2 regions of the Shewanella sp. BJSY2023SW005 genome follow, and region 2 is predicted to be linked to the other one. Evidence: predicted binding sites of a transcription regulator. Region 2 holds the regulator's gene; the other holds the start of a gene.

Region 1 (15,608 bases), on a different contig from region 2:
CTAACTCTGAGCCGGAATTAAAGATGTCCAGAAGGAATTCCACCACCACAGACAGGGAAGTCTGTCTGCAATCCACCGACGAACTCATTTCCACCACAGATCTTCGCGGCGTTATCACTTACGTCAACCCGGCCTTTGCTGAGATATCGGGTTTTTCTGAAGCCGAGCTGTTAGGCCACAGCCACAACATGGTTCGCCATCCCGACATGCCCAAGGCGGCCTTTGCCGAAATGTGGCAATGCCTCAAGGCCGGCAGTTCCTGGCGGGGATTGGTCAAAAACCGTTGTAAGGACGGTGGTTTTTACTGGGTCGATGCTTTCGTGTCCCCCATCTTTGAGCAGGGAAAAATCATTGGTTATCAATCTGTCAGGGTTAAACCCAGTCAAGGCACCATCAAACGGGCCATCAAGGTATACAGTCGCCTGAATCAGGGCAAAAGGGTCAAAGATCCGCTGACGCTGACGCAAAAACGCTTGCTTTCGGCACTGATGGCCGGCTCTGGCTTACTGCTTAGCGGCTATATCTGGGGCTGGGGCGTGGTGTTGGCCGGAGCCATGTTGATGGCGCTCAATCTGGCTATCTTCTATGACGAAGCCTTTCGTATTCCGGCACGATTGATGGCACTCAAGCAAGAGTACGACTCTGTCAGTCGCTTCATCTATGCCGGGCACGATACGTCATCCGTGCTCGAATTTCAGTTGCAGCGTAAGGCCGCCATGCTTCAGGGCGTTTTGGGCCGGACTCAGGATCAAGCGCTTAAAACCAATGATATTGCCGCTCAGTTGGTGGTGGCCACAGAGCAGGCCAGAGTCGGCATGGATCTGGAACAACAACAGATGCAGCAGATAGCCAGTGCCATCGAAGAACTGCATGCCACTATCAGTGAGGTGGCCGACAACACCCAGGCAACCTCAGGCCGTATAGATGAGGCTTATGGCCTCTGTCGTCAAAGCCGGGATGTGATGCATCAGAACAGTGAACATATTCTCCACCTGGCCGATGATGTTGCCAGGGCGGCTTCCAATGCCAAACGCCTGAACGATGAAGCACAGCAAGTTGCCAACGCCATGTCGGAAATCGACGCCATTGCCGACCAAACCAACCTGCTGGCTCTCAATGCAGCCATAGAAGCAGCCAGAGCCGGCGAACAGGGACGCGGCTTTGCGGTGGTCGCCGATGAGGTCAGAGCCTTATCCGGCCGCACCCAGCAGTCCACCAAGAGTATATCTGCCAGCATAGAGGCCATGTTCAGCATGCTGACCCAGTGGGCCAATGAGATGGAAGCCAGTAGACAACAGGCACAGGAGTGCGCCACTGAAGCATTGTCGGCTGTGGAGTCCATCAACACAGTTAATCAGGGGATGGCTGAAATACACGATCTCGCCAGACAAAACGCCGTGGCGGCAACCCAGCAAGGGCAAGTAGTGCAAGAGATAGCAGGCGGCATACAGACGATTCACGGCGCCACCAATGACAATGTCAGCGCCCTGTGTCAGGTTGAGCAAGCCGTATTGCAGTTAAAGGCCAGTGCCGACAGGTCGCTGAACCTGAGACAGACTTTCGGCTGATACCAAAGCCCAGGTTCAGCCTGAGTAACAAATATCTAACCATTTCTTTTTGAAGGATTTTTCATAAGGAATTGCTCAAATAATAATTAAGCAAGGACAGGAAATAACTATGCTGTTGTGATCAAAGAGACAGAACTGACAGCGAATGAATTTACATAGCCGCGCTAAGGGGGTAATCTTGCCCCCTTAAATTCGGGGGCCGGTTGAATGAAAATGCATTCAGAGCCAATATTGCCCCTGGCGAGTAGCTTTGTTACTCATCCAATTAGTGTAGATTCAGGGTGTAATAACCGTGGCAGACGAAAAACAACCCCGCAACATAACAACCATACTCACCTTCCTGGTGCCATCTCTGCTCGGCGTCTTACTCTTTATGACGCCTATCAGCTATAACAACGAACTGACCATTCCTGTGGCGGTGTTGGCCGGTGAACTCAAGAATTTGCTCAATGATTATTTGACCAGCATAATTTGCGCCATAGTGGTATTTACCGCCACGGCCAGTGTATTGGTGAAACTCCTGCGCCCCGCTTTTATCCGCCGCAGCAAGTTTCTCAATTCCCTGTTGAATATCAGCCCTGCCTGGCTCTTGGTCAGGGTTTTGGGCGCCATATTTATCTGTCTGACCTTCTTCCAGGTTGGCCCTGAGATGCTCATAGCCGATTCCACCGGCGCCTTGGTGATGAATGGCCTGTTGCCACTGCTGTTCTGTGTATTCTTTTTTGCCGGTATGTTCCTGCCTTTGTTGCTCAACTTTGGCCTGCTGGAACTCTTCGGAACCTTACTGACCAAGTTGATGCGGCCGGTGTTCAACCTGCCGGGACGCAGCGCCATCGACTGTATGGCCTCCTGGCTCGGGGATGGTAGCGTTGGTATTTTGCTGACCAGTAAACAGTATGAGAACCGCTTCTATACCCAGCGTGAAGCGGCGGTTATCGGCACCACCTTCTCGGCAGTCTCTATCACTTTTACCCTTGTGGTACTCACCCAAGTGAAACTGCAGGCGATGTTTGTACCCTTCTACCTGACAGTCTGTCTGGCCGGTATTGTTGCCGCCATAATAGTGCCCAAGTTGCCGCCGCTGTCGCGCAAGAAGGATATTTATATTGATGGCAGCCCCAGACAAAAAGATGATGAGTCGCTGCCAGCAGGTCATAACTCTCTGTCCTGGGGACTGGATCTGGCGCTCACCAAGGCGTCCCACACAGGTGGCGTATTCAAGGTGCTCTCCGAAGGGGTGAAAAATGTCATCGATATGATCTTCGGTGTGCTCCCCGTCGTAATGGCATTAGGTACCATAGCTCTGGTCATCGCCGAATACACCCCGGTATTTAACTATCTTGGTAAGCCTTTTATTCCATTGTTGGAACTGATGCAGATCCCCGAAGCTACCCAAGCCTCCAAGACTATAGTCGTCGGGTTTGCCGATATGTTTATCCCCTCGATTCTGGCCACCAGCATAGAATCCGACATGACACGCTTTGTGATTGCGGCGCTGTCTGTCACCCAATTGATCTACATGAGTGAAGTAGGTGCCTTGCTTATCGGCAGCAAGATACCGGTGAAAATTTGGGAGTTGTTTGCCATCTTCCTGCTGCGAACCCTGGTTACTCTGCCTGTGATTGCCGGGATGGCACATCTACTGTTCTAAGGGCAATTTAGCCGGACTTCCCCACAACGGCCGCTACATGCGGCCTTTTTTTATTTCTAAGCACTAGAATGTGCTCACAAAATTCGCATTTCGGCCACCAGCATCTACACTGAAAAAAGTCCGTTTTTGAGGCTTTTCGGTGAAAATCTTTGCGTTTCTGCTCCTTTTTACGGCACTTTGGTGCCTCGATAGCCTGACACCGTCATTGGGCTATCGCCCCGTCCTTGAGCAATTTCAGGCCGAAGACGGCTTGTCGATGAACACTGTCAATGACCTCGCCACAGACGATCGTGGTCACCTGTGGATAGCCACTCAAGCCGGACTCAACCGCTTCGATGGCGAACATTTCAGAATCTACAGTAAGCAGGACGCTCCCTACGGCCCTAGTGGCAATCACATTGAAAGACTGTTGTTTTCAAGCCAGAAGGAGTTGTGGCTGCTGACCTTGAGCGATGGCCTGAATCTTTATCATCCGGACAGTGGCCGCTTTGAAATATTGGGTGCCGAAGCCGATCTGCCGCTGACCGGGATCCGCGAGCTGGCAGAAGACAAACAAGGCATGCTCTGGCTGCTGATGGATGATGCCAAGGTTTGGCGCTACGACCCCAAACGCCGCCAACGCCTGGATAGCCAGCAGCTTCAGACAAATACCGTTTCACAACTGAGGTTTTATGCAACACCTTCCGGCGACTTGTATCTTGCAGGAGACTCGCTCTGGCAGCTGGATGACAGCAAGTCCTGGCAACAGATGGCAATATTGCCGCAGTCTGCTCCGGTAGAGTCTCTGATACAGGCCAAAGACGGCAGTTTATGGCTCGCAAGCAAAGGAACGCTCTGGCACTGGTCTTTGGGAACCGAGGCCGTGCCTTACTCCATCAACCAACTTGGCGATGCCGGCATTCGGCATATGGTTTTGGATCCACAGCAACGGCTCTGGTTGGCGGTGGATAAACTCGGTCTGCTGCGATTTACACCTCAAACCCGGGAGCTTCTTTGGCAACAAAACAGCGATGGCAAGACCATCCAGACGCTGCATCTGGATGACAGCAACCAACTTTGGATAGCGACCAAGGGAGCCGGTCTCGGTAAGCTGGATCTCAATCAGGAAGCCATGGGAAAACTGCTCCCCAACAGTTTCGAGAACCACAACCTGGGTAATGGCGATGTCAGAGCGATTTTTCGCGATCATCTGGGGCAACTCTGGGTCGGCACCGCCAGCGGCCTTTATCAGGCACTGGAGTCTGACTCGGGCAAAATTCAAGGCTTCAAACCCTCGCCGCTGGCAAGCCAACTGCTGGATAAGGCCTTTATCGGTTTTATCAAAGAAGACAGTCAGGGCCGGCTGTGGATTGGCACCCGGGGCGAAGGCTTACTGATCTTCAATGCCGAGCGCGACAGCTATCTGCACTATCGCCATCAGGCCAATGAACCGGGCTCACTGCCGGCCAACACCCTCTACAGTTTAACCTTTGATCAAAGTGGCATTGCCTGGATAGCAACCAAAGAAGCCGGAGTCAGCCGTTATCTTGGTATCGAAAAAGGCTTTGCCGCGCCGGACGCCACGCCGCTGCCCAAAACAGAAACCACTTCGATACTGGAGGATAACGGCGGCAATATCTGGATCACCAGTTACGGTGAAGGCCTATTCAGGCTCAAGCCGGATGGCAGTGTATCTCATTGGTCCACGGATACTGAAGTCCCTCTACCCAGCAAGCATCTGTTTTCCATCTACCAACATCCGGATGGACAGTTATGGGTAGCATCCAGCGACGGCGTATTCTCATTCACCCCGGATCGCGGGCAGTATCAAATGTTTGATCGCCAACACGGCCTGATAGGCGATGTCGCCTACCTGATGCAACATGATGCCGACAACAAACTCTGGATTGGCAGCGCCAGCGGCCTGTCATGGCTGGATCCCGCAACAGGCACAAGCCGGAATTTTGCTTATGAAGATGGCTTGCAAGCCAACGAGTTCAACTTTGGCGCCGGGTTTCTCGATCGGGACGGTAGCTTGTTTCTCGGCGGTGTAAAAGGTCTCAACCATATCCAGCCCCCCGCTTTACCCGCGAGGAAACCTCCGGCGCAGCCGATCATAGATGAACTGCAGGCCCTGGGGCAAACACAAGAGCACGCACCAAAACCCTGGAGCCGACAGAAACTGGTTCTGGGGGTTGATGCCTTGCCGTTGAGTCTCAAATTCCACAGCCCGAACCTGCATCACGCCAGGCATCTTGAGTATCAATACAAACTCGAAGGCATGCAGCAGGAGTGGCTCAATACCCGGGGGGCCAGAACCGCCTTCTTTCCGGCGCTCAAACCCGGTGACTATCGCTTTATGGTCAGAGCCGTGGATATTGACGGCAATACCAGCCCGGCGCAGAGCCTGCAGCTGAGCATAACCCCCAGGCCCTGGCAAAGCCCCTGGGCTTATACTATTTACAGCTTATTGTTGCTGAGCTTGATATTTGGCTTTGCCTATAACAGGTGGCAGAAGTTTATTGAGCAACGAAAACTGCTGCAAAAGGTGGCGAGCAGCGAGCAAAAGCTGCAACTGGCACTTATTGGCAGTGGTGATGAGTTTTGGGATTGGGATTTGCAGGCTCAGGAGGCCAATCGCAATAACGCATTTCTCTGCCCGAAACCCACCTGAAAGATACGCTGGAGCGCTGTGTCCATCCCGAAGACTTGCCGCTCATCTGGCCCGAGATTGATGCCTGCCTCCATAAAGGCCGGCAAGAATTTGAACTCAGCTATCGCGGCAAGACCCAGGACGACAGCTGGCTTTGGGTACTCAACCGTGGCCGGGTCATGGCCAGGGATCAAGAGGGGCGCCCTTTAAGGATTACAGGAACCATCAAGGATATTCAGAAACTGAAAGAAACCGAATCGGCACTGCGTCGTTTCAATCAGGAGTTGGAGCAGAGGGTTAAACAGCGCACTGAAGCGCTGCAACAGAGCAATGATGAACTGAACCACACCCTGGAAGAGTTACGACTGGCGCAGTCTGAGCTGCTGGATAAGGAGAAAATGGCCACACTTGGTGGTCTGGTTGCCAGCATCACCCATGAAGTCAACACTCCCATAGGTATCTGTGTCACCGCGGCTTCGCATCTGGCGGAGAATGTTAAAGCCTTCAACAAGCGCTTTTACGCCGAGGATGTCGATCAGCAGGATTTCGAACAGTACCAGAGTGAAGTGGCCGACTGCAGCCGACTGATGCTGACCAACCTGGAACGCGCCGCCAAGCTGATCCGCAGCTTCAAACAGCTCTCCGTCGATCAGTCCCATGAAGAACTGCGGGAATTTAACCTGGGGCACTATCTGGATGAGATTTTCCTGTCGCTCAACCCCATGCTACACCGCTCGCCTCACAAGTACAGCTATCAATGCCCGGCCGACATCACCCTCAACTCCACTCCGGGCGTCTTTTACCAAATTATCAGTAACCTATTTACCAATTCGCTGGTACACGCCTTTCCAGAAGGAAGCGAGGGACGGATGTCGCTCAATGTCAGCCGCACAGATAACGGCATAGAGCTTGTCTACCGTGATGATGGTTGCGGCATGAATACCGAAGTACAACAAAATATTTTTGTTCCCTTTTTTACTACCAAACGCGGTAAAGGCGGCAGTGGCCTGGGGATGAACATAGTCTATAACCTGGTGACTCAAGTACTTGGCGGCGAGATCCGCCTGATCAGCGCACCGGGTCATGGCAGCGAGTTCCGCATCATACTGCCAAATGATATCGAGGTAAGTTCAGGGGCGTCACAATAAGGTCATCAAGACGTCACTTCAAGGTCAAATAACTGACTTAGAGTCTTTCACAGTCAAACCCGTTTCACTGGTTTTATCCAGGAGCCGCGATGAAAGACAGCAAGTCATTGGTCAACAAACCATCGACATTTCACCCATCCTCCCGCCGCGCAGCCGAGTCTGTCATCAAGCTCAACGCCCTCTGGCTCTCGGATATTCACCTGGGCAGCATTGACTGCAAGGCCGAATATCTGCTGCATTTCCTAAACAGCGTTCAGCCCAAAGTGCTGTATCTGGTGGGGGACATAGTCGATATCTGGGCCCTCAAACGCCGGGTATTCTGGCCCGAGAGTCACAACCAACTGCTGCAAAAACTGCTGCAAATGGCACAGAGCGGCATCAAGCTGGTGTATCTGCCCGGCAACCATGACGAGCTGTTTAAGGACTACCACCAGCTGCAACTCGCCGATGTCATTATCAGCAAAGAGTACAGACATCAAACCCTGAGTGGCAAGACCCTGCTGATGCTGCATGGCGATCAGTTTGACTCCGAAGTCTGTATCGGCCGCATCACCGCCCGCCTCGGCGATCACCTCTACGATGTCTTGATGTTTCTCAACCGCCAGTTGCACAAGGTTCGCCGCCGTCTCGGTTATCCCTATTGGTCTTTGGCCGGCTTTATCAAGCAAAGAGTCGGCAAGGCTCAACAAGCTATCAACAGTTTTCGCGAAGCCGTGGTGCGTTATGGCCGCAAGCAGAAGGTGGACGGCATCATCTGTGGCCATATTCACCAGCCGGAGCTCACGGAAATGAGCGGTTTTATCTATGCCAATGATGGTGACTGGGTAGAGAACTGCACCCTATTGACTGAAACCCTCGAGGGCGAGCTGCAACTCGAGCGCTGGAATGAACAACTGGGCCGGACCGAAGTACTGAAACGCTTCGCCTGGCAGGGACAAGAACAACAAGCTGCTTAAATCAGGTACCCATTATGATGTTTACCGTCGATAAAGTCGTGGAATCCAATCTGCCCAATATCAACAGCAAGCCTTGGCTCGCCAAGCCAACCAAGGCCTTACTGCGTTATCTTCTCAATGAGCGGGAGTGCAATGATATCGCCGGCCAATTCAGTTTTCTCAAGGGCGTGGATTTTGTTGAACAAGTGCTGGAAAGCTTTGCCGTCAGCTATACGGTGCCGGACAGTGAGGTGGAAAACATTCCCCATCAGGGCCGAGTCGTTATCTTCGCCAATCATCCAATAGGTTCGCTGGATGCTCTGGTGCTGATAAAACTTATCAGCGAAGTCAGGCCTGACATTAAAGTGGTTGCCAACGAGCTGCTGATGACACTGACGCCACTGCACAATATCCTGCTGCCGGTTCGCAATATGACTGGCGGAACCCCCAGACAACACCTGGAGAAGATCCATCAGCATCTGCGCAGTGAAGGCGCTGTGCTCATCTTTCCATCGGGTGAGGTTTCCAGGCTCAGACCAAGCGGCATTCGCGATACCCAGTGGCAAACCGGCTTCCTGAAGATGGCTATCAGCTGCAATGCGCCGCTGCTGCCCATGTATGTCGATGCCAAGAACTCGGCGACCTTTTACGGTGCTTCCATCTTGTATAAACCTTTGGCTACCCTGCTGTTGGTGAAGGAGATGTTTAAACAAGCCAGTAATACTCTGCCAGTGCGTATCGGCGAGCTTATCCCGGCCGAAGCGGTCAGCGGCAGTGACTTCCCACTCAAAACCCGGGTCAGTCTGCTGAAGAACCACCTCTATCGCATAGGCAAGAACCGCAGCCCACTGTTCAACACCCAGAGTGCCATCGCCCATCCGGAAAAACGTCGTGAGTTGCAACAGGCTTTACTGCAGTGCGAACAGCTTGGTCAAACTCAGGATGACAAACAGATTTTCCTCTATCGCCATCAGGGCAGCAGCCCAGTGATGCGGGAAATAGGTCGGCTGCGGGAACTGGCTTTTCGCGCCGTGGGTGAAGGCACGGGAAAACGCAGAGACATAGACAAATACGACTCCAGTTATCTGCACCTGGTACTCTGGGATCCCAAGGAACTGGAGATAGTCGGCGCCTACCGCTTTGCCGAAGTCGCCCGCTTGCACAATGCAGGTGAAAACCTCTACAGTGAGTCACTGTTTCACTATCAATCAGAATTTGCTCCCTATTTCGCCAAGGGCCTGGAGCTCGGCCGCAGCTTTGTGCAGCCTAAATATTGGGGAAAGCGCAGTCTCGATTATCTCTGGTACGGCATAGGTGCCTTTCTGGCTCGTCATCCCGGCTACCGCTACCTTTTCGGTCCTGTGACCATAAGCAATCAGTTGCCGGCACAGGCCAAGGAGATGTTGGTGCACTTCTACCTGCAGCAGTTTCCCTGTAAGACACAGCTGGCACAGTCTTTCACGCCTTTTGGTCTGCCTCCTGAGCGCCAGGCTGAGCTGGATAAGCTCTATGTTGATTCAGATTACCAAGGCGCATTCAAACTGCTCAAGCAGACCCTTGCCAGTATGGGCGCCGCTGTGCCAACTCTCTACAAGCAATACGGCGAACTTTGCCAGCCTGATGGGGTGCGCTTTCTCGCCTTTGGAGTAGATGCCGACTTTGCCGACTGTATCGATGGTTTGGTGCTGGTGGACTTGGACAAACTCAAGTTCAAGAAACGCAGCCGCTATATCGATTGTCATCTGCAGGAACTCAATCAGCAAGATGACAACGCTCCGAGTTAGCATTATTGACAGGGCTCTGATATAACAAAGAAAAGGTTATGGAGGATCCCTATGCAGCTCTGCATCGCCGATATCATGATCACCCGGGTCGTTACAGTGGAAATGGACGACCGCCTGAGTGTGGCCAAAGAGATATTTCATCATGCAGGCTTTCATCATCTACTGGTGGTGGATGATGAAGGCAAGCTGGAAGGCGTCTTGTCCGAGCGGGATCTGCTGCGGGCCTTAAGCCCCAATCTTGGCAGCGAAACGGCCACCAGCAGAGATCTGGAGACCCTCAATAAGCGGGTGCATCAAGTGATGAGCCGTAATCCTGTGACCGTTGCGCCGCATCTAGGCTTGGCGCAGGCATCCAGACTACTGCTGGAGAAAGATATAGGTTCACTGCCGGTACTGGAAAACGGTGAGATTGTCGGCATAGTGACCTGGAAGGATCTATTGCGAGCCTATTGCTGTTAACCACAATAGGCTCAGACTTCATAGGCCTGAGTGAAAGCTATCTCAGAGTTACCTCATCCAACTTACGGGCCTTTTCAGAGCTGAACTCCTCATTGAGCAACACACACTCACTGGCCTGCTTGATATAGTAACGTTTCCCCTGAGCATCCTTGAGCGGCTTGCTACTCAAACGCGCCATCAATAGCGGCTGCTTTTCCAGATCCCAGCGATAAAAGGCAATTTGCTCTCCCTTGCTGGTGATCAAGTGACACTTCACCTCTTGCCGCTCGGCGGCTTGGGCAGTCAAAACGATACCGGGCAAGATGAGCAACAAGCCATATTTGATTGATTTCATCATTTCCAACACTCCGCAGAGGCGCCGCCTTTAACCCCGGCGTCAGTCAAGGTCAGCGTCTTGCACTTGCTGTCACGACTGGCCTGTACCCCTTGCGCCGTTGCTGTCAGGGTAAAACTGTCGGTGCCGGTTGACGCTATGCTGTAGTGACCATTTTCAGTAATAAAGGGGCTGGCATTGAGCCCCAGTTTGGTCATATCCGTGGCGTAAGTGCGATTGTCCAAATAGTACTGCTCCTGCAGATTGGCCAGTCGCATCAAGGCTGCATGAGCCTCAGCCCTGGTACTCTTGGCAATGTACTGCACATAAGAGGGATAAGCGATCGCCGCCAGTATGCCGATAATGACCACAGTGATCATGACTTCAATCAGGGTAAAACCCGCTGCTTTTTTCATCTCTTATCCTACTCATTCACATGATAATAAATCTTGTTGGTACTCAGGCCTGTATCCAGTGCCACTGTACCGGAACAGTTTTCACCGGTTTCATCACACTCACCGCGACCAATAATCAAGGCAGCATCTGGATTGTCCGGATTATCGGGGTCATCTGGATCTTTGGGTGGAGTAATGATCTTGGGTGGCTGAGGAATACAATCCTCACACACTTCCAAAAACTCATAATTGTAACGCCCGCCTTTATGCAGGTCGAAGCTATATAAACGGCCTGTTGATGATATTAAGCAACTACTCTCGGTTTCAGCTGTATCCTGAGCAGGAACAAAGGAGGTGAAGTAGACACGCCCTTTGATGATGGCCGAAGGTGAAAGACTCTTCTCACCAATGACAGAGAAGTTATAGTACCAGCCCAGCTTGGTACCAAAGTCGATATTCTCACTGTCGCTGCTTGGCGCCGCAGATGTCACATTGTAAAGGTTGGCCAAAGTGATCGGGCTGGGCACAGTCGCACCTGAGCCGCCAAAAGTCTTGGTCACCACGTTGCGATCCTGCAGCACAAAGAACATATCTTCAGTATCAGAATCAAGTGGTGATGCCCTGTTACCACTGCCGAGCGTGACGGCATCATAAGGTACGTTTTGATATGCCGTAGTAGTACTGGTGTTACCGTCGGCATCTGTCGTCGTCACCCGGGTGACATTGGTAAATACCGTCTGGGCTACCACAGGCTCATAGAAGAAGCGGCGATCGGAAGATGCCAGCGCGCCGCCCACAGAGGCAAACTTGAAGCCACTCCAACTGGAGGTGTTTTCTGAAGGCATATCCATGCGCCAGACATTACCACCAAGGTCTGCGGCATATAACCTGTCTGTAGCACCATCGCTGTTGCTGTCCAGAGTGGCTATTGAACCGGCAATACTGTGTTCTATGCCGGTCAACGCTGTGCCACCACCGACACCAAAGCTATGCTTGAGTACTCCGGTTTCGGCGTCGACCAAGTACACATTGCGGCCATCTGAGTTGCTGCCTGTGTTGGCGTCATATCCCAGATTGTAACCACCGCCGAAGATCACTACAGGTTTATCCGAACCCGGCACCTTAGTCACAACCGGTGTCGACCAAGTCTGCCCCATATTGGCAAACCCGGCGCTATTGTTGTCAATCCGCCACATCATTCGAGGTGAATCCGGGGCGGTAACATCGAAGCCATAGTAAGAACTCCCGCCCCGGCGCATGCCGAAAAAGATCCAAGCCTTGGTAATGGCACCCGAGTCGTTGCGCTCCAAATAGGAAACCGGCGAGCCATCTATGCCATAAACACTGTGACCATTGGCATAGCTGTTATCTCTGAGTTCCTGCACATTACTGAGTAGCTCATAGGGCATAAAGGCCCAACTCTCTTCAACACTGCTACCCGTGTCTTTGAAGGCATGTAACATACCATGGTTGGTGCCAACGAAAATGCGCACATTGCTATTGCCATCGCCACCAAAGTCAATGGCAAGCGGTTGCGAGTGCATGGGGTCACCCATGATATCGCCGCGAACCCCGTTGTAATCGTCAGAGGTAAATTTGCCGTTTTCATCTTTATCGACATTTTTACCCCTGATCCACTCAAAGGCTTTTTCCAGCTCAGAGCTTTCTGTACCGGCGGCTACACTCATGTTCATATGAGTCAACAAGGCAAGGTCACCACCGGCATAGCTGGAAGCCTGATTCTTGCTCAGAGTCGCCAGGCCGCCACCTACCTTGATGTTACTGTAGAGAGTACGGCTGTCAGGTACTATGGTTCTGGCTGCACCGCCTTCCTGTACATCGTTGCCATCAGGGTCCGGAGAGCAATTACTCCATAGACTACAAGCCGTGTCCGCAATACCACCCGAACTTGAGATAGCCGGTCTGTCGTTGGCATCTATCAGTACGCCAGAAGGGTTCACCTTCAACTTCTTTAGGTTACCGGCCCACTTGGGCCCTTGAGATGGGCTGAACAAGGCATAATAGGCAGAGTCCAGAGTACGGGTTGGGTCAGCATTACTGAAGGCTACCCCAGGCGCCGAAAACCTTTGTCCTTCGTCCGTGATACTGTCAAGCACACTACTGAAAGCTTGCTGTAATTCAGCCACGCTATTGGCGGCATGGTATTCTCCACCACCTCTCCTGGCCGCCTCCACCAATAAAGGCTCAGCAGCAGAGCCCTCCTCCAGCGCAAAACCTATGGTGTGAGTTACCACTCTTTGAAATTTTTGTGTCGAGGGCAGAATATCATTGCGGTTCATATAACTAGTTAATGCCGGTAAATAGCTTTTCTTTGCCCCGTAACGATCATAATCGTAGGTAAAAGGGTTGTAGTTACCATCGGAAGAAACACCAGAGGCACTGGTTATTGAAACAATTCTGTTGTTAGCAGAGTCGTCCAGGGTAGGCACACCGTCTGTTACATAAACTATATAGGCTACATCACTACAGACACTCATTGGAGATTCATAGCGGCCATTAATCTCGATAGTTGTATCATACATAGGCCGGTTGGCCTTGTACTTAATACTGCGGCTACTGTAGTCGCGATCATCGTGTCCAAAAGTAATAGGGCCGCCGCTAAAGTACCGGTAGGCTTCAAACAAAGTTTCACATAGTGGTGTGTTGGTTTCAGCTGGCAGGTTTTCAACCGTACTGATAAGGGTGTCTTTTTCAGGTGAAGTTCGCTTCTTTATTCCCGCAACTATCCGACCACCATCCCTATCACCTTCACGGGAATAATTCATGTTAAACACTGCCAGGCCAAAATCGACCGTCGGCATCGAACTTATTACCCCGGAGATAGCCGTCTTGGCAATATCCAGTCGGCTGAGATCCTGAGTATCATCCAACTCGCCGTTTTTATGTAAGGTATACCAACGCAGATAATTATCTGTATAAAGAGTAACTAGCTCTCCTTGGTTAAAACCTAGCTGTTTAGCATTATTCAGTGCATTGGCATCTGTGCCACCATATGGAAGATAGACTTTATTTTTACCGGCTCCAGATTCAACATTGTTCTGAGGATATCCACTACTATAGGTAACACCATCAACAGTAACTCCATTATTACCCGGATTGACTGCTTCAATATCCTCCCAGCAGTCCACCGGGTTGTTTTTTTCAGCACCGCTGTTTTCCTTAATAGGTTGCCAAGTCCCTTTACCTTGACCGGTAAATCGATATTCACGGATGTAACCGGTAAAACGGCCATACTTATCCAAAGCGGCTTTAGCGACGGCACAACCATTAAGCACCCCATTAAAACGTCTCGACTCCGAAGGACTGTCCGGCACAGGTAATGAACTATCATCCATCCCGGAGCCGACGGTAAAGTAGATCATCCTTCCTTGATATGAATGAGAAGAACCTACTGGGGGATAGTCCTTAGCTGGATCATAACCACCGGGGACATCCTGCTCAATTGTCCCCATGGATGCCGAATTATCAAAAATAATCAGCACCTTGGCCCGTCCCTGATTTGGCGGCGGGATCAAGTAAAGGTCTGTATCATCGGCCGAGACTTGCCCGGAAGAGCCAACCAGCACAAACAACAAACCGCATAAACACTTTTTGAGTTTCATGATCCGCTCCCGTTAAGCACTTCCTGCTCAACTCCTTCGATAACTGTCAGTTGCCCGAGGTTGTCCCGGCCGTACCTAACCTGGCTGGAAACCTCCACTCTTCGGCACTTGATAAGATCTGTACCGCTGGCATCCCTGCTACGCTGACAGGAAACATTCCTGGCATCCACAGTGCCATCACTCTTTAATGGCAGAGGCGTCAAAACCTGAGTGCCACCCGAATAGCTGTTGCCTGTATCTATCGCTGTCATTGTCGCCAATTCTGCTTGGCTCTTGGCATTCAATACCGCCTGCAAACCACCGTCGGCCAAGGCCTTGGCTTCCACCCGCTCGGCACCGGCGCCGGCCATACGCAGCGACTGACTGGAGTTAACTGCCAGAGCCACCCCAATCAGGGTCAGAATAATCAAGAGGATAAGTGCGAAGAACAGTACGACTCCCCGCTGTTGTCTTATTTTCATCTGCTTAGTTCCTAATCAACACAGGGTTTTCAAGTACCACTGTGGTCGAAACCACTTTCCGGCGGAAGTTATCGCCACCACCACTGATTGCTCTGTCGCCGGTTTTGTCGCCCAGTGAGTAAGTCGCATTATTGGTGTAACTATTGTCAGCATTGGGCGAACGCACCAATAAAAATATTCTCAATGCCACTATTCGCTGGAACAACTGGTTGTCCCACATCAGATCCGTCACATTCTGTACCGGCATAAAGCTATCGGCCGTGTCATCACCGTTCTCGTCGAAACCATAGAGAATACGCATGTTTTCGATACCCTCGACCAAGGGCTCGTCTACGTTCATTCCGCTGGCAGAGAGTGATTTACGGGTCAGAACCGGCACGCCGTTGTTGTCTTTAATAAAGTAGACATGGTGTTGGTATTCCCACACCCTCTGGTTTTCAAGGCCGGGATCTGTATCTTTAAAAAACACCGCCTGGCTGGCCGTTGCTGCCACCCGAAAACCACTGGTGGCTCCGGGAGGGCCTACCAGTCGTTTAATCTGAATCACATCAGTCCCTGTCATCGCTGAATTGACACAGCTCAGTGAGCCGGCACTCACCCCGGCCTCGTACCCCCAAAGACGTCTGAAGTGGGCCGGTT
Region 2 (15,608 bases):
CCAATCGACTTCTTTAAAGGAGTGATAGCGGAAATTACTCACCATCAACAGACCGGCAACGGCCGTGACCAGGGCCACCAATATGCCTATATCATGCCCTGAGACGCCGTAGCCCTGCCCCAGCCAGACACTGCCAGCAATAAGAGCCGCTGCGGCCGGACTGGCAAGCCCTTGGAAGAAACGTTTATCGGCCACTCCTACTTGGGTATTGAAGCGCGCCAGACGCAAGGCAGCCCCGGCGCAATAGATAAAGGCCGCCAGCCAACCTATTTTGCCCAATTCAGAAAGCCCCCAGTTATAGGCTATCAAGGCCGGAGCCATACCGAAGGATACCATATCTGCCATCGAGTCGTACTCGGCACCAAAGGCACTCTGAGTGTTGGTCAAACGCGCCAGACGACCATCCAGTCCATCGAATAACATGGCAACAAATACAGCAATAGCCGATGCCTCAAAGTGCCCATTCATGGAAGCGATAACAGCATAGAAGCCCGAGAACAATCCTGCCGTTGTCATCAGATTGGGTAACAGATAGATGCCACGGGTTTTTATTGTTGGCTTGGATAAATTTTGCATACACTTAACCTGATGGTGTAATAAAGGTCTATAGCGGCAAAGATAACACACTTGCTCAGACAAGCTCACCCTGCAGAAACGGAAACAGACAATGATAAGGATCAGCCTATTTATGGCTCTGTTGGCATTACTCGGAGCCAACGCTGCCTCGGCAACGCCCATCTATACTTGGGTCGATGAAAATGGCGTTACCCACTACAGCCAAGAGCCGCCGCCACAACAACAAGCCACCGAACTGGACAGCCAAAATCTGCAACCCGCCAGAATTGGCACGGTCGCGCCGCAGCGAAAAGATGACGTTGTGCAGGAAACTGAGTCTGAGAAACAGGCCAAATTGATCAAGGAGAAAGATGCGGCCCAGGCTCAGGCTATTTGTGATAAGGCCAAATTCCAATTGGATGTACTCAATACCCACACCAGACTGCAACGTAAAGATGAGGCCTCCGGTGAAATGATTAAGATGACAGAAGAAGAACGGCAGGCGCAGATAAAGGAGCAGCAGGAAAGAATTCGGCTGTTTTGCCAAAGAAACTAGCCAGCAAGGCCAGAGTAGAATAAGTTCAAGTAGCAAAAAGGAGCGCCGCGGCGCTCCTTTTTATTCCCTGAGTCGACTTACTTAACGAAGTCTACACCCAGTTTGATATCCGCCTTCAAGGTATCCAGCATGGCATCACGGGCGTTGGTTTCAAACGCGCTCAGCTCTCCATACGGCAGAACCTTTTCGATACCATTCTTGCCGAGTACCACTGGCTGGGCAAAGAATTCAGCGTGCTCGCTACCACCATCAACATAGGCGCACTCGATCACATTGGCTTCACCCTGCAGACCGCGGATCAGCGACAGACCGAAACGGAAAGCGGCCTGGCCCATGGACAGAGTCGCGCTGCCGCCACCGGCTTTGGCTTCAACCACTTCAGTACCAGCGTTTTGAATACGCTTGGTCAGGGCAGCAACTTCTTCATCAGAGAAGCTGACACCTTCAACCTGAGACAACAGAGGCAGAATGGTCACACCGCTGTGGCCGCCAATCACATTGACTTTAACATCGGCAACGTTCAGCCCTTTGGCTTCGGCGATAAAGGTTTCAGAGCGGATGACATCGAGAGTCGTCACACCGAACAGACGGTTCTTGTCGTAAACACCGGCTTTTTTCAGTACTTCAGCAGCAATGGCCACAGTGGTGTTCACTGGGTTGGTGATGATACCGATCAGCGCTTTGGGACAAGTCGCGGCCACTTTTTCAATCAGGTTACGGACGATACCGGCATTGATATTGAACAGATCAGAACGATCCATGCCCGGCTTACGGGCAACACCGGCAGAAATCAGCACCACATCGGCACCTTCCAGTGCAGGCGTTGGGTCTTCACCGGCAAAACCTTTAACTTCAACTGCTGTCGGGATATGACTCAGATCCACGGCAACCCCAGGCGTTACGGGGGCGATATCATAGAGTGACAGCTGAGAGCCGGCAGGCAATTGGGTTTTCAACAGAAGGGCAAGAGCCTGGCCGATACCACCAGCAGCACCAAGTACAGCAACTTTCATAGTTATCTCCGTCAATTCTCGGAATTATGTGTGACATAGATCTAATTCTGTGATGGCGCAACATTAAAGGATCGTCACAAAAATAGCAATTATCCCTTAGTCATATGACTCTGTTTCATCAAAAGCTGAATTAACTTCAGCGTTTTCTACTGCCCACTGAGGCTTCTTTTACCCACCAAATGACCTGAATTGCATTTTTATGCAGACATCTTGGGTATTTGTTGACACTTATCCGTTTGATATGCAGAATGGCCGGGATTTTCTGAATAACGACAGAAGAAGATGATGCAAGCAAGCAAAAATCAGGATGAGCTAATCAGAACCTTCAAGGCTCTGCTTAAAGAGGAGCGCTTCGGCTCCCAGAGTGAAATAGTCAATGCACTGCAAGCCGAAGGCTTTGCCAATATCAACCAGTCCAAAGTCTCGCGCATGCTGAGCAAGTTCGGTGCCGTGCGCACCCGTAACGCCAAGCAGGAGATGGTCTACTGCTTACCGGCCGAACTAGGGGTGCCTACTGCCGGCAGCCCGCTGAAGAATCTGGTATTGGATGTGGATCATAACCAAGCCATGATAGTGGTGCGTACCAGCCCGGGCGCGGCGCAGTTAATTGCCAGGCTGTTGGACTCCATCGGCAAGCCAGAAGGTATTCTGGGCACTATCGCCGGTGATGATACTATCTTTATCTGCCCTTCCAGCATCAAGACCATTGATGAAACCCTGGAAACAGTGAAGTCGCTGTTCAATTACACAGACTGAGTTGAAAATGCCATAAAAAAACGCCCTTCAATGAGGGGCGTTTTTGTTTTTATCGCGCTATTAATCATCAAACTGGATCATGAAATCCAGAGAAGGGGCAAAGAAAGAGGAGCCTGTTACCGCCTGAGTAAAGTGCATCAGGTGATCATGGTGCCCTTCTCCGTCACCGAAAACCATACTGTGAAGCATCTTTTCAAAATGGTTAGGTGTCTTACAGGTGGAAATAAACATCAAACCCTGCTGTTTTACAGAACCATAGGGCATGCTCTGACGCAGGATCTCCATCGACTCACCATTGTCATACTTGAGATTTACCCGCTTGATATGTGCCGTCAGCGGTTTGTCTTCCGAGGCGTACTCTATGTTGTCCTGCTTGGTGCGGCCTATGATGTCTTCCTGCTTTTTCTGCGGCAGTCTGTGCCACTTACTCAGATTATGGACATATTTCTGTACATGAATGTAGCTACCGCCGCGAAATGCATCGTCTTCATCACCTACCAGGGCTACAGCTTGACGGCCTCTGCCCTTGGGGTTTTCTGTGCCATCGACAAAACCGGTCAGATCGCGGCTGTCCATAAAGCGGAACCCGCGCTCCTCCTCTTCCAGTTCAGCCAACCCTTCCAGCATTTCGTTGACCTCATTGGCTACCAGATGAAGAATATCCAGGCGATCACAACGCAGGTGAATAAAAATATCGAACTCTATCGCCGGCGCATCCCGGTTACCCGACTCCATAGCAGGGAACGGCCTGAGTTCAGCCGGTCTGCTTCCCGGATAGAGGTGATCCCAAAAGTTGGCACCAATCGCCACAAAGGCGTTAAAGGCACTGTCGGCATACTGATCTGCCAGCTCATACAAATACTGGGCGACATTGGCCAGGCAAGGACGCAGTTGTGACTCTCCGCCTTCGTTGGCATTGAACATCAGATAAACGCTGTGCAGATTTCCCTCAGCGCAGATTCCCAGTTGTTCCCGTGGCATAACCTGTGTATCCATTTGCAATCTACCCTTTCAGATTAATTCATCTTCGGCCTTATTATCCGCAACTTGAGCATTAATTTGAATTAGCTCACGCACGTTTTTGCCGATTGCTTTCAATAACCTGATGCCTGCCCGTCTTTTCGGGACTCGGACGCTCCCCGATAAACGCCGCTTTCAACATTGACGCCTATGGCCTGATAACCACCAAAAGCTCCGAGAGAATCACTCAAAGTATGCCCCTTTTTCATCAGCTCACGGCGGGTCTCCATGGAAAAGCCCGACTCGAGACTGATATAACCGCCATCTGTCATCTGCTCGCCGGTCGGTTGGCTAGAACCTGTATGCAGTATTCTTGGAGCATCGCCCGCCTCCTGCAGGTTGAGGCCAAAATCAATCAGATTAATCATGATCTGAGCGTGCATCTGGGGTTGGGTGGCTCCCCCCATGACGCCAAAGCTGAGCCAAGGCTTGCCATCTTTGGTGACAAAGGCCGGAATTATGGTATGAAACGGTCTCTTACCCGGTGCATAGGAGTTAGCACGCCCGGGAGTGAGATCAAACAGCTGGCCCCTGTCCTGTAACACAAATCCCAAATCCGGAGGCGTCATGCCTGAGCCCATGCCACGATAATTGCTCTGGATGAGAGACACCATATTGCCTTCTTTATCAGCGGTAGTGAGATAGATGGTATCACCGTGTAAAAGATTGGGATTACCCGGCTCAACACTGGCGGCGGCTTTGTCAGCATCGATAAGCTTGGCTCTGGCGTAGTTGTATTCTTTGGAGATAAGTGAGGCTACCGGCACTTTGGCAAAGTCCATGTCGGCGTAGAACTTGGCTCGGTCGGCAAACGCCAGCTTTTTTGCTTCCACGAAATGATGCACATATTCGGCGCTGTCCAGCCCCATGGCCTTGAGATTAAATGGCTCCAGGGTTTTAAGGATCTGCAGTGCCGCTATTCCCTGGCCGTTGGGCGGCAGCTCCCAGATATCATAGCCCCGATAATTAACCGATACAGGCTCGACCCACTCACTCTTGTGAGAAGCGAGATCTTCATAGGAAAGATAACCGCCCTGTTGTTGCATATAAGCGGCAATACTGCGGGCTATCTCTCCTTTGTAAAAGACATCCCGGCCCCCCTTGGCAATTTTTTCATAGCTGTTTGCCAAAGCTGGGTTTCGAAACAATTCACCGACGGCCGGCATGCGGCCGCCTGGCATATAGGTTTCTTTAAACCCCGGGTATTTGGCCAGCTTGTCACCGCTGCGAGCCAGATAGAAGGCTATGAGCTCGGAAACCGGAAATCCTTCACGGGCATAATGAATAGCCGGTGCCAGGTTATCCTTCATGGGCAATTTGCCGAACTTGTCATGCAGTTCATACCAGCCATCCACGGCACCGGGCACGGATACGGGCAAAGGCCCATAAGGCGGCAGATGCTCAAGCCCTTTGGCCTTGAGCATCTCCAGCGACAAAGAAGCCGGACTGCGGCCAGACGCATTGAGCCCATAGAGCCGCTGCTCTTTGGCGCTCCAGACAATGGCAAAAAGATCGCCGCCTATGCCTGAACCCGTAGGCTCAACCAACCCCAGCATGGCATTGGCAGCAATAGCGGCATCTACGGCACTGCCTCCTTGCTTAAGAATATCGACCGCCACCTGAGTCGCCAGTGGTTGGCTGGTTGCCGCCATGCCATTGACCGCATAGACTTCAGAGCGGCTCGCAAAGGCCGCGCCCGTGATTCTGTCCATCGCCATGCTTCCCGTGCTGCAGAAAACAGCCAAACTCCCGATGACGCCGAGTAACAGCTGACGACATGAGTTGTTGCTGATATTCCGTATCCCTTGTGCGTCCTGCATTTTATTATTGCTGTAGTTATGCATCTCGCCTCCGCTCTCATCCCGGAGCGGCGCATGGGCGAGTCCGGGGTTCAGTGAATACCTATGATGAGTTCAATCAAACCGATTGCTTGGTATAACACAGAGACAAACAAATTATCACCCACAGCAAACTTATGAAACAATTGTTGTTAACAGCCATTACCGAACAACACCAACGGATGTTCCAGTGCCGACAGCCTGACTCTCTGCCCTGGAGAAAACTGTACCTGATGACTACGAACCTCGAGTATGACGCCCTCTTGCTGCACATCATAATGGCAAACATTGCCCAGAAAACGCCGCTCGGTAACCACGGCCAGGCCCTGTTCGTCGGGTCGTAACTCCAACTGCTGTGGCCGCAGCAACAACTCGCCCTGCCAGTTCAGTGGCAAACCATGGGGCAAAGAGCTTTTAAGTCGACCGATTTGAGTATCGACACAGTGTTCGCAGCTGACCAGGGCCTTAAGATAATTACCGCTGCCGAGAAAGTCCGCCACATAGCGATTGACCGGGTTGGCATAGAGAGTTTCAGCACTGCCTTGCTGCACTATTTTTCCATCTTCAAACAGCGCCAGGGTATCGGCAAAAACAAAGGCTTCATCCTTACTGTGGGTCACAAATACGGCGCTGACGTTACGGCTCTTGAGGATCGCACGAATCTCCAGCATCAGCTCGCCGCGGACCTGGGCATCTATGTTGGAGAAGGGTTCATCCAACAACAGCAGTTCAGGCTCATAGGCAAGCGCCCTGGCAATCGACACCCTTTGCTGTTGACCGCCGGACAACTCGTGGGGATAACGTTCAGCAAGCCCCGGGAGCTTGACCAAATCCAGCATCTCCTCGAGCCGGCTCAGACGCTGCGCCTTGTTCAATCCCTTGACACCAAAGAGGATATTCTGCGCGACCGTCAAGTGGGGAAACAGGGCATAGTCCTGAAAGATCATCCCCACGCCACGCTCCTCTCCCGGAACCTGTAGCTTATCCGTGGTTACTGCACGGCCGCTGATATGAATTTCACCGGCGGAGACCGGCTGCAGTCCGGCAATGGCTCTGAGCAGAGTCGTTTTACCACAACCACTGGGTCCGAGCAGGGCGGCAATTTCACCGGCTTGCAAGGTAATGCTCAGCCCTTTGAGCACCTGCAGGGCGCCATAATGGCTGTGGAGTTGCTTGACACTCAGGGTCGACATCAGTTGTTTTGCTCCAGCGAACGGTTGAGGTAAATCAAGGGCACCAGCCCCACCAACACAATGACAATAGCCGCCAGCGCCCCCTGCTCCAACTGCTCATCGGAGACGTATTGGAACACTTGGGTAGCCAGGTTGTGAAACCCGACAGGGCTTAGCAGTAAGGCAGCCGGCAACTCTTTCATCGCCTCGATAAATACCAGCAGCAGAGCGGCAAAAATACCGCTGCGCAGCAGTGGCAGATGGATTAATGCCAGTACTTTACCCGGTGTCTTGCCCAGGCTGATGGCCGCCATGTCGAGAGAAGGCGACAACCGTTTGTAACTGCTCTCTATGCTGCCGATGGCGATGGCGGCAAAGCGAATACAAAACGCCAGCACCAGGGCGGCGATACTGCCGGTGAACAGCAGCCCCGGGCCTTGGCGCTCGAACAGGGCATAGAGATCATCGATTCTGAAATCAAGCCAGGTCAGCGGAATAAGCACGGCAATCGCCAGCACTGTGCCCGGCAGTGCATAGCCGGTACTGACCAGACGGGATGGCAACATGTCCCACTTTCTCGGGCTCAGGCGGCGAATGAACATCAAGAGGATAGCCAAGAGCAAACACAATACACTGCTGATGGCGGCGACTGTTAGGCTGTTGAGACTGTACTGCCAAAAGTCACTGTTCCAGCTCTGTTGCCAGTAATCCAAGGCGTAACTGCCGAGAATGACAAATGGCAAAACAAAGGCCAACAGCAGCAACAGCGAGCAGTAGCCGAGCGCCAACCACTCACGCCAACCTTTGAGCCGGTAAGGCTCTGGCGCCTCCAGCAACAGCTGCTTTTGAAACAATTGCTGTTTGCGCCTCGCCATACGCTCCAGCGCAAACAGAGTAAAGACACCAAGCAACATCAATAGCGAAATTTTAGCCGCGGCCGCCAAGTCACCATAGGCTCGCCAGGTGTCGTAAACAGCCGTGGTCAGAGTGGATACCGCAAAATAATTGACCGTCGCCAAGTCAGCCATGGTTTCCATGGCCACCAGGGCGACACCGGCCGCCAGCGCCGGGCGCGCCATTGGCAGCGACAAACGCCAGAAACTCTGCCATGGCGAGCAGCCCATCACCTTGGCTGCATGCTGCAAACTTAAGGATTGCTCCAGAAACGCAGTGCGCCCCAAGAGGTAAACGTAGGGGAAGAGCACCAGCGACAACATCACTGTGGCGCCGCCCAGAGTTCGAATATCGGGAAACCAGTAGTCGGTTACCGATTGCCAACCAAAACTTGCGCGTAAAAACCGCTGCACAGGCCCGGCATAATCCAGTAAATCGGTATACACATAAGCGACAATATAGGCCGGCATGGCCAGCGGCAACAACAGAGCCCACTGGAACAGGCGCCGGCCCCGAAACTCACAGCGCGCCACCAGCCAGGCAGCCGGCACCGCCAAAAGCAGACTGCCGACACTCACCCCCAACATCAGCCAGAAGGTATTGGCTATGTATGACGGCAACACAGTGGCAAACATCTGCCCAAAGCGGGTTTCACCCGGTTCGAACGCCTGCATGACCAGCGCCAGCAAAGGCGCCACCATAAGGCCGCAGACGGTAAACCCCGCCCACGACCAGCCCTTGGAGAAGGTCAGGATCACCGCTATTCCCCTACAACCTTTGCAAAAACGCATTCAAGCTCAGAGATCAAACTTAACCTCATCGAGCAGTCTCAGCGCCGCCTGATGGTGCTCTGCCAATTTGTAGACAGGCAAGTCATCGGCTTTGAAGTCACCCCAGGATGCCACCAGTTCTGAGACAGGCACATCGACCTTGACCGGATATTCCATATTGACCTCGGCATAACTCTGTTGGGCGGCATCCGAAGACAGATACTCCATCAACTTGAGGGCATCGGCCGAGTTAGGTGTATGCTTGGCCAGCGCCATACCCGAGACATTGATATGGGCACCGCGATTTTCCTGGTTCGGGAAGTTGATTACCGCCGCTTCAGCCCATGGCCGCTGTTTGGGGTCTTGCAGCATCTTGCCATAGTAATAGCTGTTACCGATGGCGATATCACACAAGCCTTCTTTCACCGCCTGCACCTGCGCCCTGTCGTTACCCTGAGGCTTACGGGCCAAGTTACTCTTCAGTCCCTGAAGCCAACTCTTGGCATCGGCTTCACCGTGGTGGGCTATCATGGAGGCCACCAGCGCTATATTGTAGGGATGCTTGCCACTACGCATACAAACCTTGCCCTTGTAGCGGGCATCGGCCAGGTCTTCATAGTTGATCGCCAGCGGCCCGAGGCGCTCCTTGCTGGAATAGAGATTACGCACCCTCATGGTTAGGGCGTACCAGTTTCCTTCGGGATCCCGGTATTGGGCCGGAATATTCTGCTTGAGCGCGTCACTTTCCACCTGTGTGACCAACTGCTTGTCCACCAATTCCTGCAAACGGGAAAAGTCAGACGTCAGCACCAGATCCGCCGGTGATAAGCGTCCTTCACGGGCCAATCTATCGGCGATGCCATCTTTGGCAAACACAAAATTAACCTTCACCCCGGTAGCCTGACTGAAGTCATCCAGAATGGGCTTGACCAAAAACTCCTGACGATAGGAATAAACCGTCACCTCACCGGCGGCGGCCACCGGCAGCGTCACGCTGGATGCGGCCAACGCACTGCAAAGTATCAGACCTGTTTTGTAGCTCATATTCTTCGGCACTCCATATTGGGATGAGTAATTTAATGAGAACTATTTCTAATCCACTTTGTTTTCAGCCTAGTGCAAAAATTCTGGCAAGGGGAATACAAATGAAATAGACAGAATGGCAGCGGCTGGGAGCAAAGCGATTGGAATCGGCCGAATTGTCGCAAACTAAACTAAACTGAACCTTAAAACCCATGCATGGCGAGGGGGAAAACGCCTTGGATATGTTGGAAATCTTGCTGGCTGTGGTGTCTTTGCTACTGATATTGTTTCTGTTCCGCCACAGATTAAGGCCAGGAAAGCGACGGCTGGCCAAACCTGTTACGCCGCAGGAAAAGCAGTATCACTGTGTCTCCATAATGTTGACACCAACTGCCTGCCAGGCGATAAGAGCGCTTGAAGGCAAGCGTTTTTTGTCGAAGGAGGCGCCCAGGCTTCCCTTGCCTGAGTGCGATTGCAGCCAATGCGACTGCAAGTATCAACATCATGAAGATAGAAGGGTTCCCTTCAGCGACCGACGGCTGGATTATGGCATGAGCCATGATCTCTACGGTGCCTTCGGTGAAACCAACCGCAGGGACAACCCCAAGGGCAGGCGTTACTCCGACTTGGCCAAACCGCAAATTACCGAGAAATCATCTAGGACGAGTATCTCGGAAACTCTGCCTGAGTGACGCAGATTCCTGCCAGTGTGCCAGGGCTGGCACTACTTTACGCCAATCGAGATCCGGATGACGAAAATCAAGGTATTCGAGTAGCACCAATAGCAGCACCTGCCTGGCATCGAGTGGACCGCTCGCGATGATTCCCTGACGCTCCACCTCCATCAAGGCTCTGAGCAGGGCCTGCTCGAAACGGCCGCTCCAGAAAGGAGAACGAACCCCCTCCTCTTCACGCATCTGTTCCTGCCTTAAGCCAACGGCGCTATCCAGCGCGCCTTTGAGCAGTGAGAACTGACACTCATAGGCCCAGTTTCTGGATGGCCCAAAGAAACGATCCTGGCCGAATTTGTCGTCCAGAAAGCGGACAATGACTTCGCTGTCGAACATTGCGGCGCCATCGTCCAAAAGCAGACAGGGAATTTTCCCCAAGGGGTTAACTGACAGTAACTCGTCACTGTTATCGAAGGGATTGACCAGCTTTTCATCCAGCGCCAAACCCAGCTCGCGGGCAATGACCCTGACCACGCGGGCATAAGGCGAAGCTGTAGAGTAATAGAGCTGCATCCAGACTCTCCTGTTACCAGTATTTTTCGACTGTTATCTGTCCGGGGGCCCGGCGCAGGTTTTTGGCCAAGCCTTTATCGATAAGTGCCGCCGTAGCCCCCTGGATCATTCCGGGATTACCACAAAGCATCAATTGCGAGTCCTTTGCACTTATGCTCAGCCCGGCCTTGGCCTCTATCTCACCGCTTTGCAACCCATCCGGGATGCGATAACGCAGCGCACCGTCAAAGTCTTCACGAGTGACACTGGGCACAAACACAAATTGCTCGTGATAGGTCTGTTGATAGCCGCGGATCTTATCGAGATAGGCGAGATCCTGCACTTCTCTTACCCCGTAAACCAGAACCACTTTATCAAACCGTTGCCAAGGCTCCTGAGTATCCAGCATGGAAAGAAACGGCCCCACAGCAGTACCTGTTGCCAAAAACCACAGGTGGCGCCCCTGTAATTCCCCTTTAGGGATCTCATCCAGGGTCATAAAGCCGGTGGCTTTGTCTGTCACACTAATACTGTCACCCGGCTGCAAAGATTGCAGGTCTGGCGACAACTGGCCTTGATCTACCGCCACCGCCAGTATTTCAAGATAGTCAGTCCCGGGGGCATTCACCAGAGAATAGGCCCGGGCGATACGTTTATCATCCCGCACCTGACTGAGCTTGATAAACTGGCCGGCAATAAACGGCGCTATCTCGGCGGCTATCCTCAGGCTGAATAACTTGCTGTTCCAATCGATACGCTCAATGACCCGGCCTTCAGTCCACATAGCTTCTCCTTAGGTAACACAAGACGATTATTGCAGCATAACTCCATATTCAGCCAACAAAAACCCCTCATAGTGAGGGGTGTTATCTGCAGGTAAGGTTTCGCGTGAGCTCAATTATTCCTGCTCTGTGCTAAAGCTGTCTCTGAATGCCTGCAACCCTTGCTGTACCAGGGAGTAAGTTTCATCTACCCCGGCCTTGATATCGCCTTCCAGCACCTTGAGCCCGGAGAGAATATCCGTCGCCTCTTTAAAGCCCTGATCTATGGCGCCGCCTATAACGTCCATAAAACCGGACAGCTGACTGTCAAAGTCCATGCTGGAATTTTGCTGCTGGTAGACACTGAAGAACTGAGTGGCAAAACTGACAATTCTGTCGGCCGTGGCCTCGGGAGAAGTATCTATCTGCTGATCCTGCACCTGCTGCAGGGCATTTTCCCCCATGTAAGGTGCCAGTTCTTCATTGATGGCCTCAATCGCGGCGCGATATAAGAGACTCATGGGTTCGTTGCCGCTATTGAGGCTTACCTCCTCCTGCGCCGCCAGAATAGCGTTATTCATCAACTGCTGGCTGACATGGCGGGTGCTCTTGCTGCTGGCGACTTCAGATACCGCCTTGCCATGATTCCCGTCCAGTTGTTGGGTCTTGTCCTTGGCCACCTCAGATACCTGAGCGCCATGATTGCGGATTTCCATCTTGGTTTCCTCGTATGAAAAGCGTATCTCAGGTTAATTATCGACCAGTTCAGTAATTAGTTTAGCGATTGTTTACCCAGACCGATAGTCTGAGCTATGATCCCGCATGCTATTTAAGTATTTGATAGGAAATAAAAATGGTAAGAATTTTCCTACTGCTTTGTCTTTCTGTGTTTTTTAGCTTGCCATCCCTTGCCGCTGACACCAATCAAACCATATTTCTGGTTAGGCACGCGGAAAAAGCCCAGGGAACCGATCCCGGGCTGACAGCCGCCGGTAAAGCGCGAGCCGAGGCTCTAGCCGAGGCATTACGGGACACCCAACTACAAAGGCTAATGTCGAGTGAGTTTCGCCGTACTCAGGAAACCCTGGCGCCGATTGCAACAGCCAAACAACTCAGGATAGAAGTGTTTCCAGCCAAAGCCGGCTTGGAGGCTCACATCAATGCCATAGCTGATGCGGTTAAAGCCAGCCAAGGCAATGTGCTGATCGCCGGCCACAGCAATACAGTACCGGCCATCATTAAGGCTCTGGGTGGCCCCCTGGTTAGCCTGAATGAGCAGCAATACGACCAACTGTTTATTCTCACCTTGGGAGAACAGGGGCCCACAGGCCTGGTAACCACCCACTTTGGCAGTCAATAAGGATAGAAGATGCGCGAGCAAAACTGGTTTATGTGGGGGCTGGAACTGTTTTCCGGCCTGTTTCTGATAGTCGTCGGCTTAGGGCTTTTGGTGATCACTTACATGTATATCGCCGATGTGATGCAAACCAAGCAGGCGGTGCGGCATAACTACCCTGTTGTAGGCCGATTCAGATATTTCTTCGAGAAAATGGGCGAATTCTTCCGCCAGTACTTTTTTGCCCTCGATCGGGAAGAACTTCCCTTTAATCGCGCCGAGCGTAGTTGGGTATATCGGGCGGCGAAAAATGTTGATCGCACCATAGCCTTCGGCTCCACCAGGCCACTGGAAGCCAACGGCAGTATCATGTTTATGAATACGGCCTTCCCAACGCTGGATCAAGACGTTGTGCCACCAACGCCTGTGGTTATTGGCCCGGACTGTGAACATCCCTTTTCCACCAGCGCCATTTGCCATATTTCCGCCATGAGCTTTGGCGCCCTCTCCCGCCCGGCTGTTACCGCCCTTTCCCATGGTGCGGCGCAGGCAGGATGCTGGCTCAACACAGGGGAAGGCGGCCTCAGCGCCCACCATCTCAAGGGAAATTGCGATCTGGTGTTTCAGATAGGTACCGCCAAATACGGTGTTCGCAATGCCGAAGGCCACCTGGATGATGACAAGCTCAGGGAAGTGGCCGCTCACTCTCAGGTGAAGATGTTCGAAATCAAACTCAGTCAGGGAGCCAAGCCAGGCAAAGGCGGAATTCTTCCCGGGGTGAAAGTAACCGAAGAGATAGCCACCATTCGCGGCATCCCTGTCGGACAGGACTCCATCAGTCCCAATGGTCATATTGAATTTCACCATGTCGGCGACATTCTCGACATGATAGCCAGAGTCAGGCAAGTGACAGGCAAACCCACAGGGATCAAGGCAGTCTTGGGTGATATCCACTGGTTGGAAGATTTTCTGGAAGAGATTAACCAACGCGGCCATGAATCGGCTCCCGACTTCTTCACCCTCGACAGCGCCGATGGCGGCACAGGCGCGGCGCCGCAAACTCTGATGGATTACGTTGGCCTGCCGCTGAAAGAGAGTCTGCCATTGCTGGTGGATCATCTTCGCCGCCATGGATTGAAGCAGAGGATTAAAGTGATTGCCTCGGGCAAGCTGATCACCCCTTCCAGAGTCGCCTGGGCACTGGCTCTTGGCGCAGACTTCATCGCCTCTGCCAGAGGTAACATGTTTGCGCTGGGATGTATTCAGGCATTGCAGTGCAACAAGGATACCTGCCCTACCGGGATAACCACCCACAACAAGAAGCTGCAACAGGGTTTGGATCCCAGAGACAAATCCACCCGAGTCGCCAACTACAACAAGGCATTACACCATGACCTGGGGATGCTGGCCCATTCCTGTGGAGTCAGTGACCCAAGACAGCTCAAGCCACATCATGTCAGAGTCGTCACTCAAAATGGTCTGTCTGTGTCCTTGGATAAATATTACGCTCACTTCGATCAATAAAGATAATTTAGCTGTCACTAAAGTATAATAGTGGGTAGATTGTGCGTTATGTCACAAAAGTGGTAAGATCTTACTCCTAGTCAAGACTTGCCACTTCCAGAGGATTTTGAAGTGAAAATGACATTTGTCAGTCAGGTCCCCAAGCCGGAAACGAGCAAAACTGCATCGCTCAGCTGCAAGAATTGCAGCCGTTTGATTGAGATTGAGGGAGAGATGCTCTGTTATCGCGGCGGTAAAATAACTGAACTGACGCCGGTAAACGAAGCGAAAAATGGTTTCAACCTACTGTGCGACGGCTGGCAAGCCGACCGCAACCAAACCAAGAAATAGGATCAACTCAGGCTCAGCTGCGCAAAACCCCTTGCGACTGAGCCTGCTTTCTTGACTCACTGATAATCCCTTCCAACGCCGCATTAAAGGTTTCCGCAGATACCATAGACAGAGTCAGGCCGCGGGTGGAAACTCTCAGTCCAGCACGTAACTCAGTATGCAGTTGATTGAGGGCAACTTCGTCCATACCCCGCTTTTTCAGATTATCTGCCAAACTGTTCCAGTCTGTACGGACTTTGTCCTGCATTCCTTCGATATTGACCTGCAATACAATGTTTTCCATCTGTGCTGCCCCCAGGCTGACGCTACTTCGGAGCATCAAGTATGCGGCAGCCAGCCTGAATCAATGCTGAACTTGCACCGACTCACCTGCCTGTTTTGTGTGCTGGATCCGCCACAAACGAGCATAATATCCATCGGCGGCCAACAGGTGGTCGTGGGTGCCGGACTCAACCAACCGACCTTGATGCAACACTAAGATTTTATCGGCATCCACCACAGTCGACAGCCTGTGGGCAATCACCAGACTGGTATGGCCCTTGGCAACTTCATCGAGCGCCTTGAGAATAGCCCTCTCGGAGCGGCTGTCCAGTGACGAGGTGGCTTCATCGAAGATCAGTATCGGCGAGCGCTTCAATATCGCCCTGGCAATAGCCACTCGCTGCTTTTCACCGCCGGAGAGTTTCATGCCTCTCTCACCCACCTTGGTCTGAGCCTGCTGTGGTAATGTCTCAACAAACTGCTTCAGATGGGCCAACTCTATCGCCTGCCAAATCTCGGCGTCAGAAGCATCGGGGCGGCCATAGCGAATGTTTTCAAACAGAGTATCGTTAAACA

The links. Region 2 encodes ArgR, which controls arginine synthesis, uptake and breakdown. Its sites were predicted from a motif close to ANTGAATANNTATTCANT; they were not measured.
Region 1: ACMHXI_RS11170 (YjiH family protein) is a predicted target of ArgR. The motif match lies at 1,771-1,788, and genes of this name have one in related genera.

The regions. Positions count from the first base shown of each region.
Region 1 covers NZ_JBKORJ010000036.1:12,565-28,172, reverse strand. The annotation lists gene ACMHXI_RS11175 (methyl-accepting chemotaxis protein) at 24-1,568, shown strand; gene ACMHXI_RS11170 (YjiH family protein) at 1,942-3,219, shown strand; gene ACMHXI_RS11165 (two-component regulator propeller domain-containing protein) at 3,359-5,872, shown strand; gene ACMHXI_RS11160 (ATP-binding protein) at 5,848-6,999, shown strand; gene ACMHXI_RS11155 (UDP-2,3-diacylglucosamine diphosphatase) at 7,089-7,955, shown strand; gene ACMHXI_RS11150 (lysophospholipid acyltransferase family protein) at 7,970-9,718, shown strand; gene ACMHXI_RS11145 (CBS domain-containing protein) at 9,770-10,177, shown strand; gene ACMHXI_RS11140 (TapY2 family type IVa secretion system protein) at 10,215-10,514, opposite strand; gene ACMHXI_RS11135 (type IV pilin protein) at 10,511-10,906, opposite strand; gene ACMHXI_RS11130 (pilus assembly protein) at 10,915-14,508, opposite strand; gene ACMHXI_RS11125 (PilX N-terminal domain-containing pilus assembly protein) at 14,505-14,963, opposite strand; gene ACMHXI_RS11120 (PilW family protein) at 14,974-15,608, opposite strand, start outside.
Region 2 covers NZ_JBKORJ010000027.1:2,634-18,241, forward strand. The annotation lists gene pssA (CDP-diacylglycerol--serine O-phosphatidyltransferase) at 1-576, opposite strand, end outside; gene ACMHXI_RS08315 (DUF4124 domain-containing protein) at 668-1,111, shown strand; gene mdh (malate dehydrogenase) at 1,189-2,124, opposite strand; gene argR (transcriptional regulator ArgR) at 2,410-2,880, shown strand; gene ACMHXI_RS08330 (Dyp-type peroxidase) at 2,941-3,876, opposite strand; gene ggt (gamma-glutamyltransferase) at 3,975-5,618, opposite strand; gene ACMHXI_RS08340 (ABC transporter ATP-binding protein) at 5,891-6,934, opposite strand; gene ACMHXI_RS08345 (ABC transporter permease) at 6,931-8,562, opposite strand; gene ACMHXI_RS08350 (Fe(3+) ABC transporter substrate-binding protein) at 8,602-9,618, opposite strand; gene ACMHXI_RS08355 (hypothetical protein) at 9,834-10,289, shown strand; gene ACMHXI_RS08360 (glutathione S-transferase N-terminal domain-containing protein) at 10,251-10,841, opposite strand; gene ACMHXI_RS08365 (ferredoxin--NADP reductase) at 10,855-11,604, opposite strand; gene ACMHXI_RS08370 (DUF5610 domain-containing protein) at 11,719-12,297, opposite strand; gene ACMHXI_RS08375 (phosphoglycerate mutase family protein) at 12,435-12,941, shown strand; gene ACMHXI_RS08380 (FMN-binding glutamate synthase family protein) at 12,951-14,441, shown strand; gene ACMHXI_RS08385 (hypothetical protein) at 14,559-14,771, shown strand; gene ACMHXI_RS08390 (hypothetical protein) at 14,785-15,054, opposite strand; gene ACMHXI_RS08395 (ABCB family ABC transporter ATP-binding protein/permease) at 15,115-15,608, opposite strand, start outside.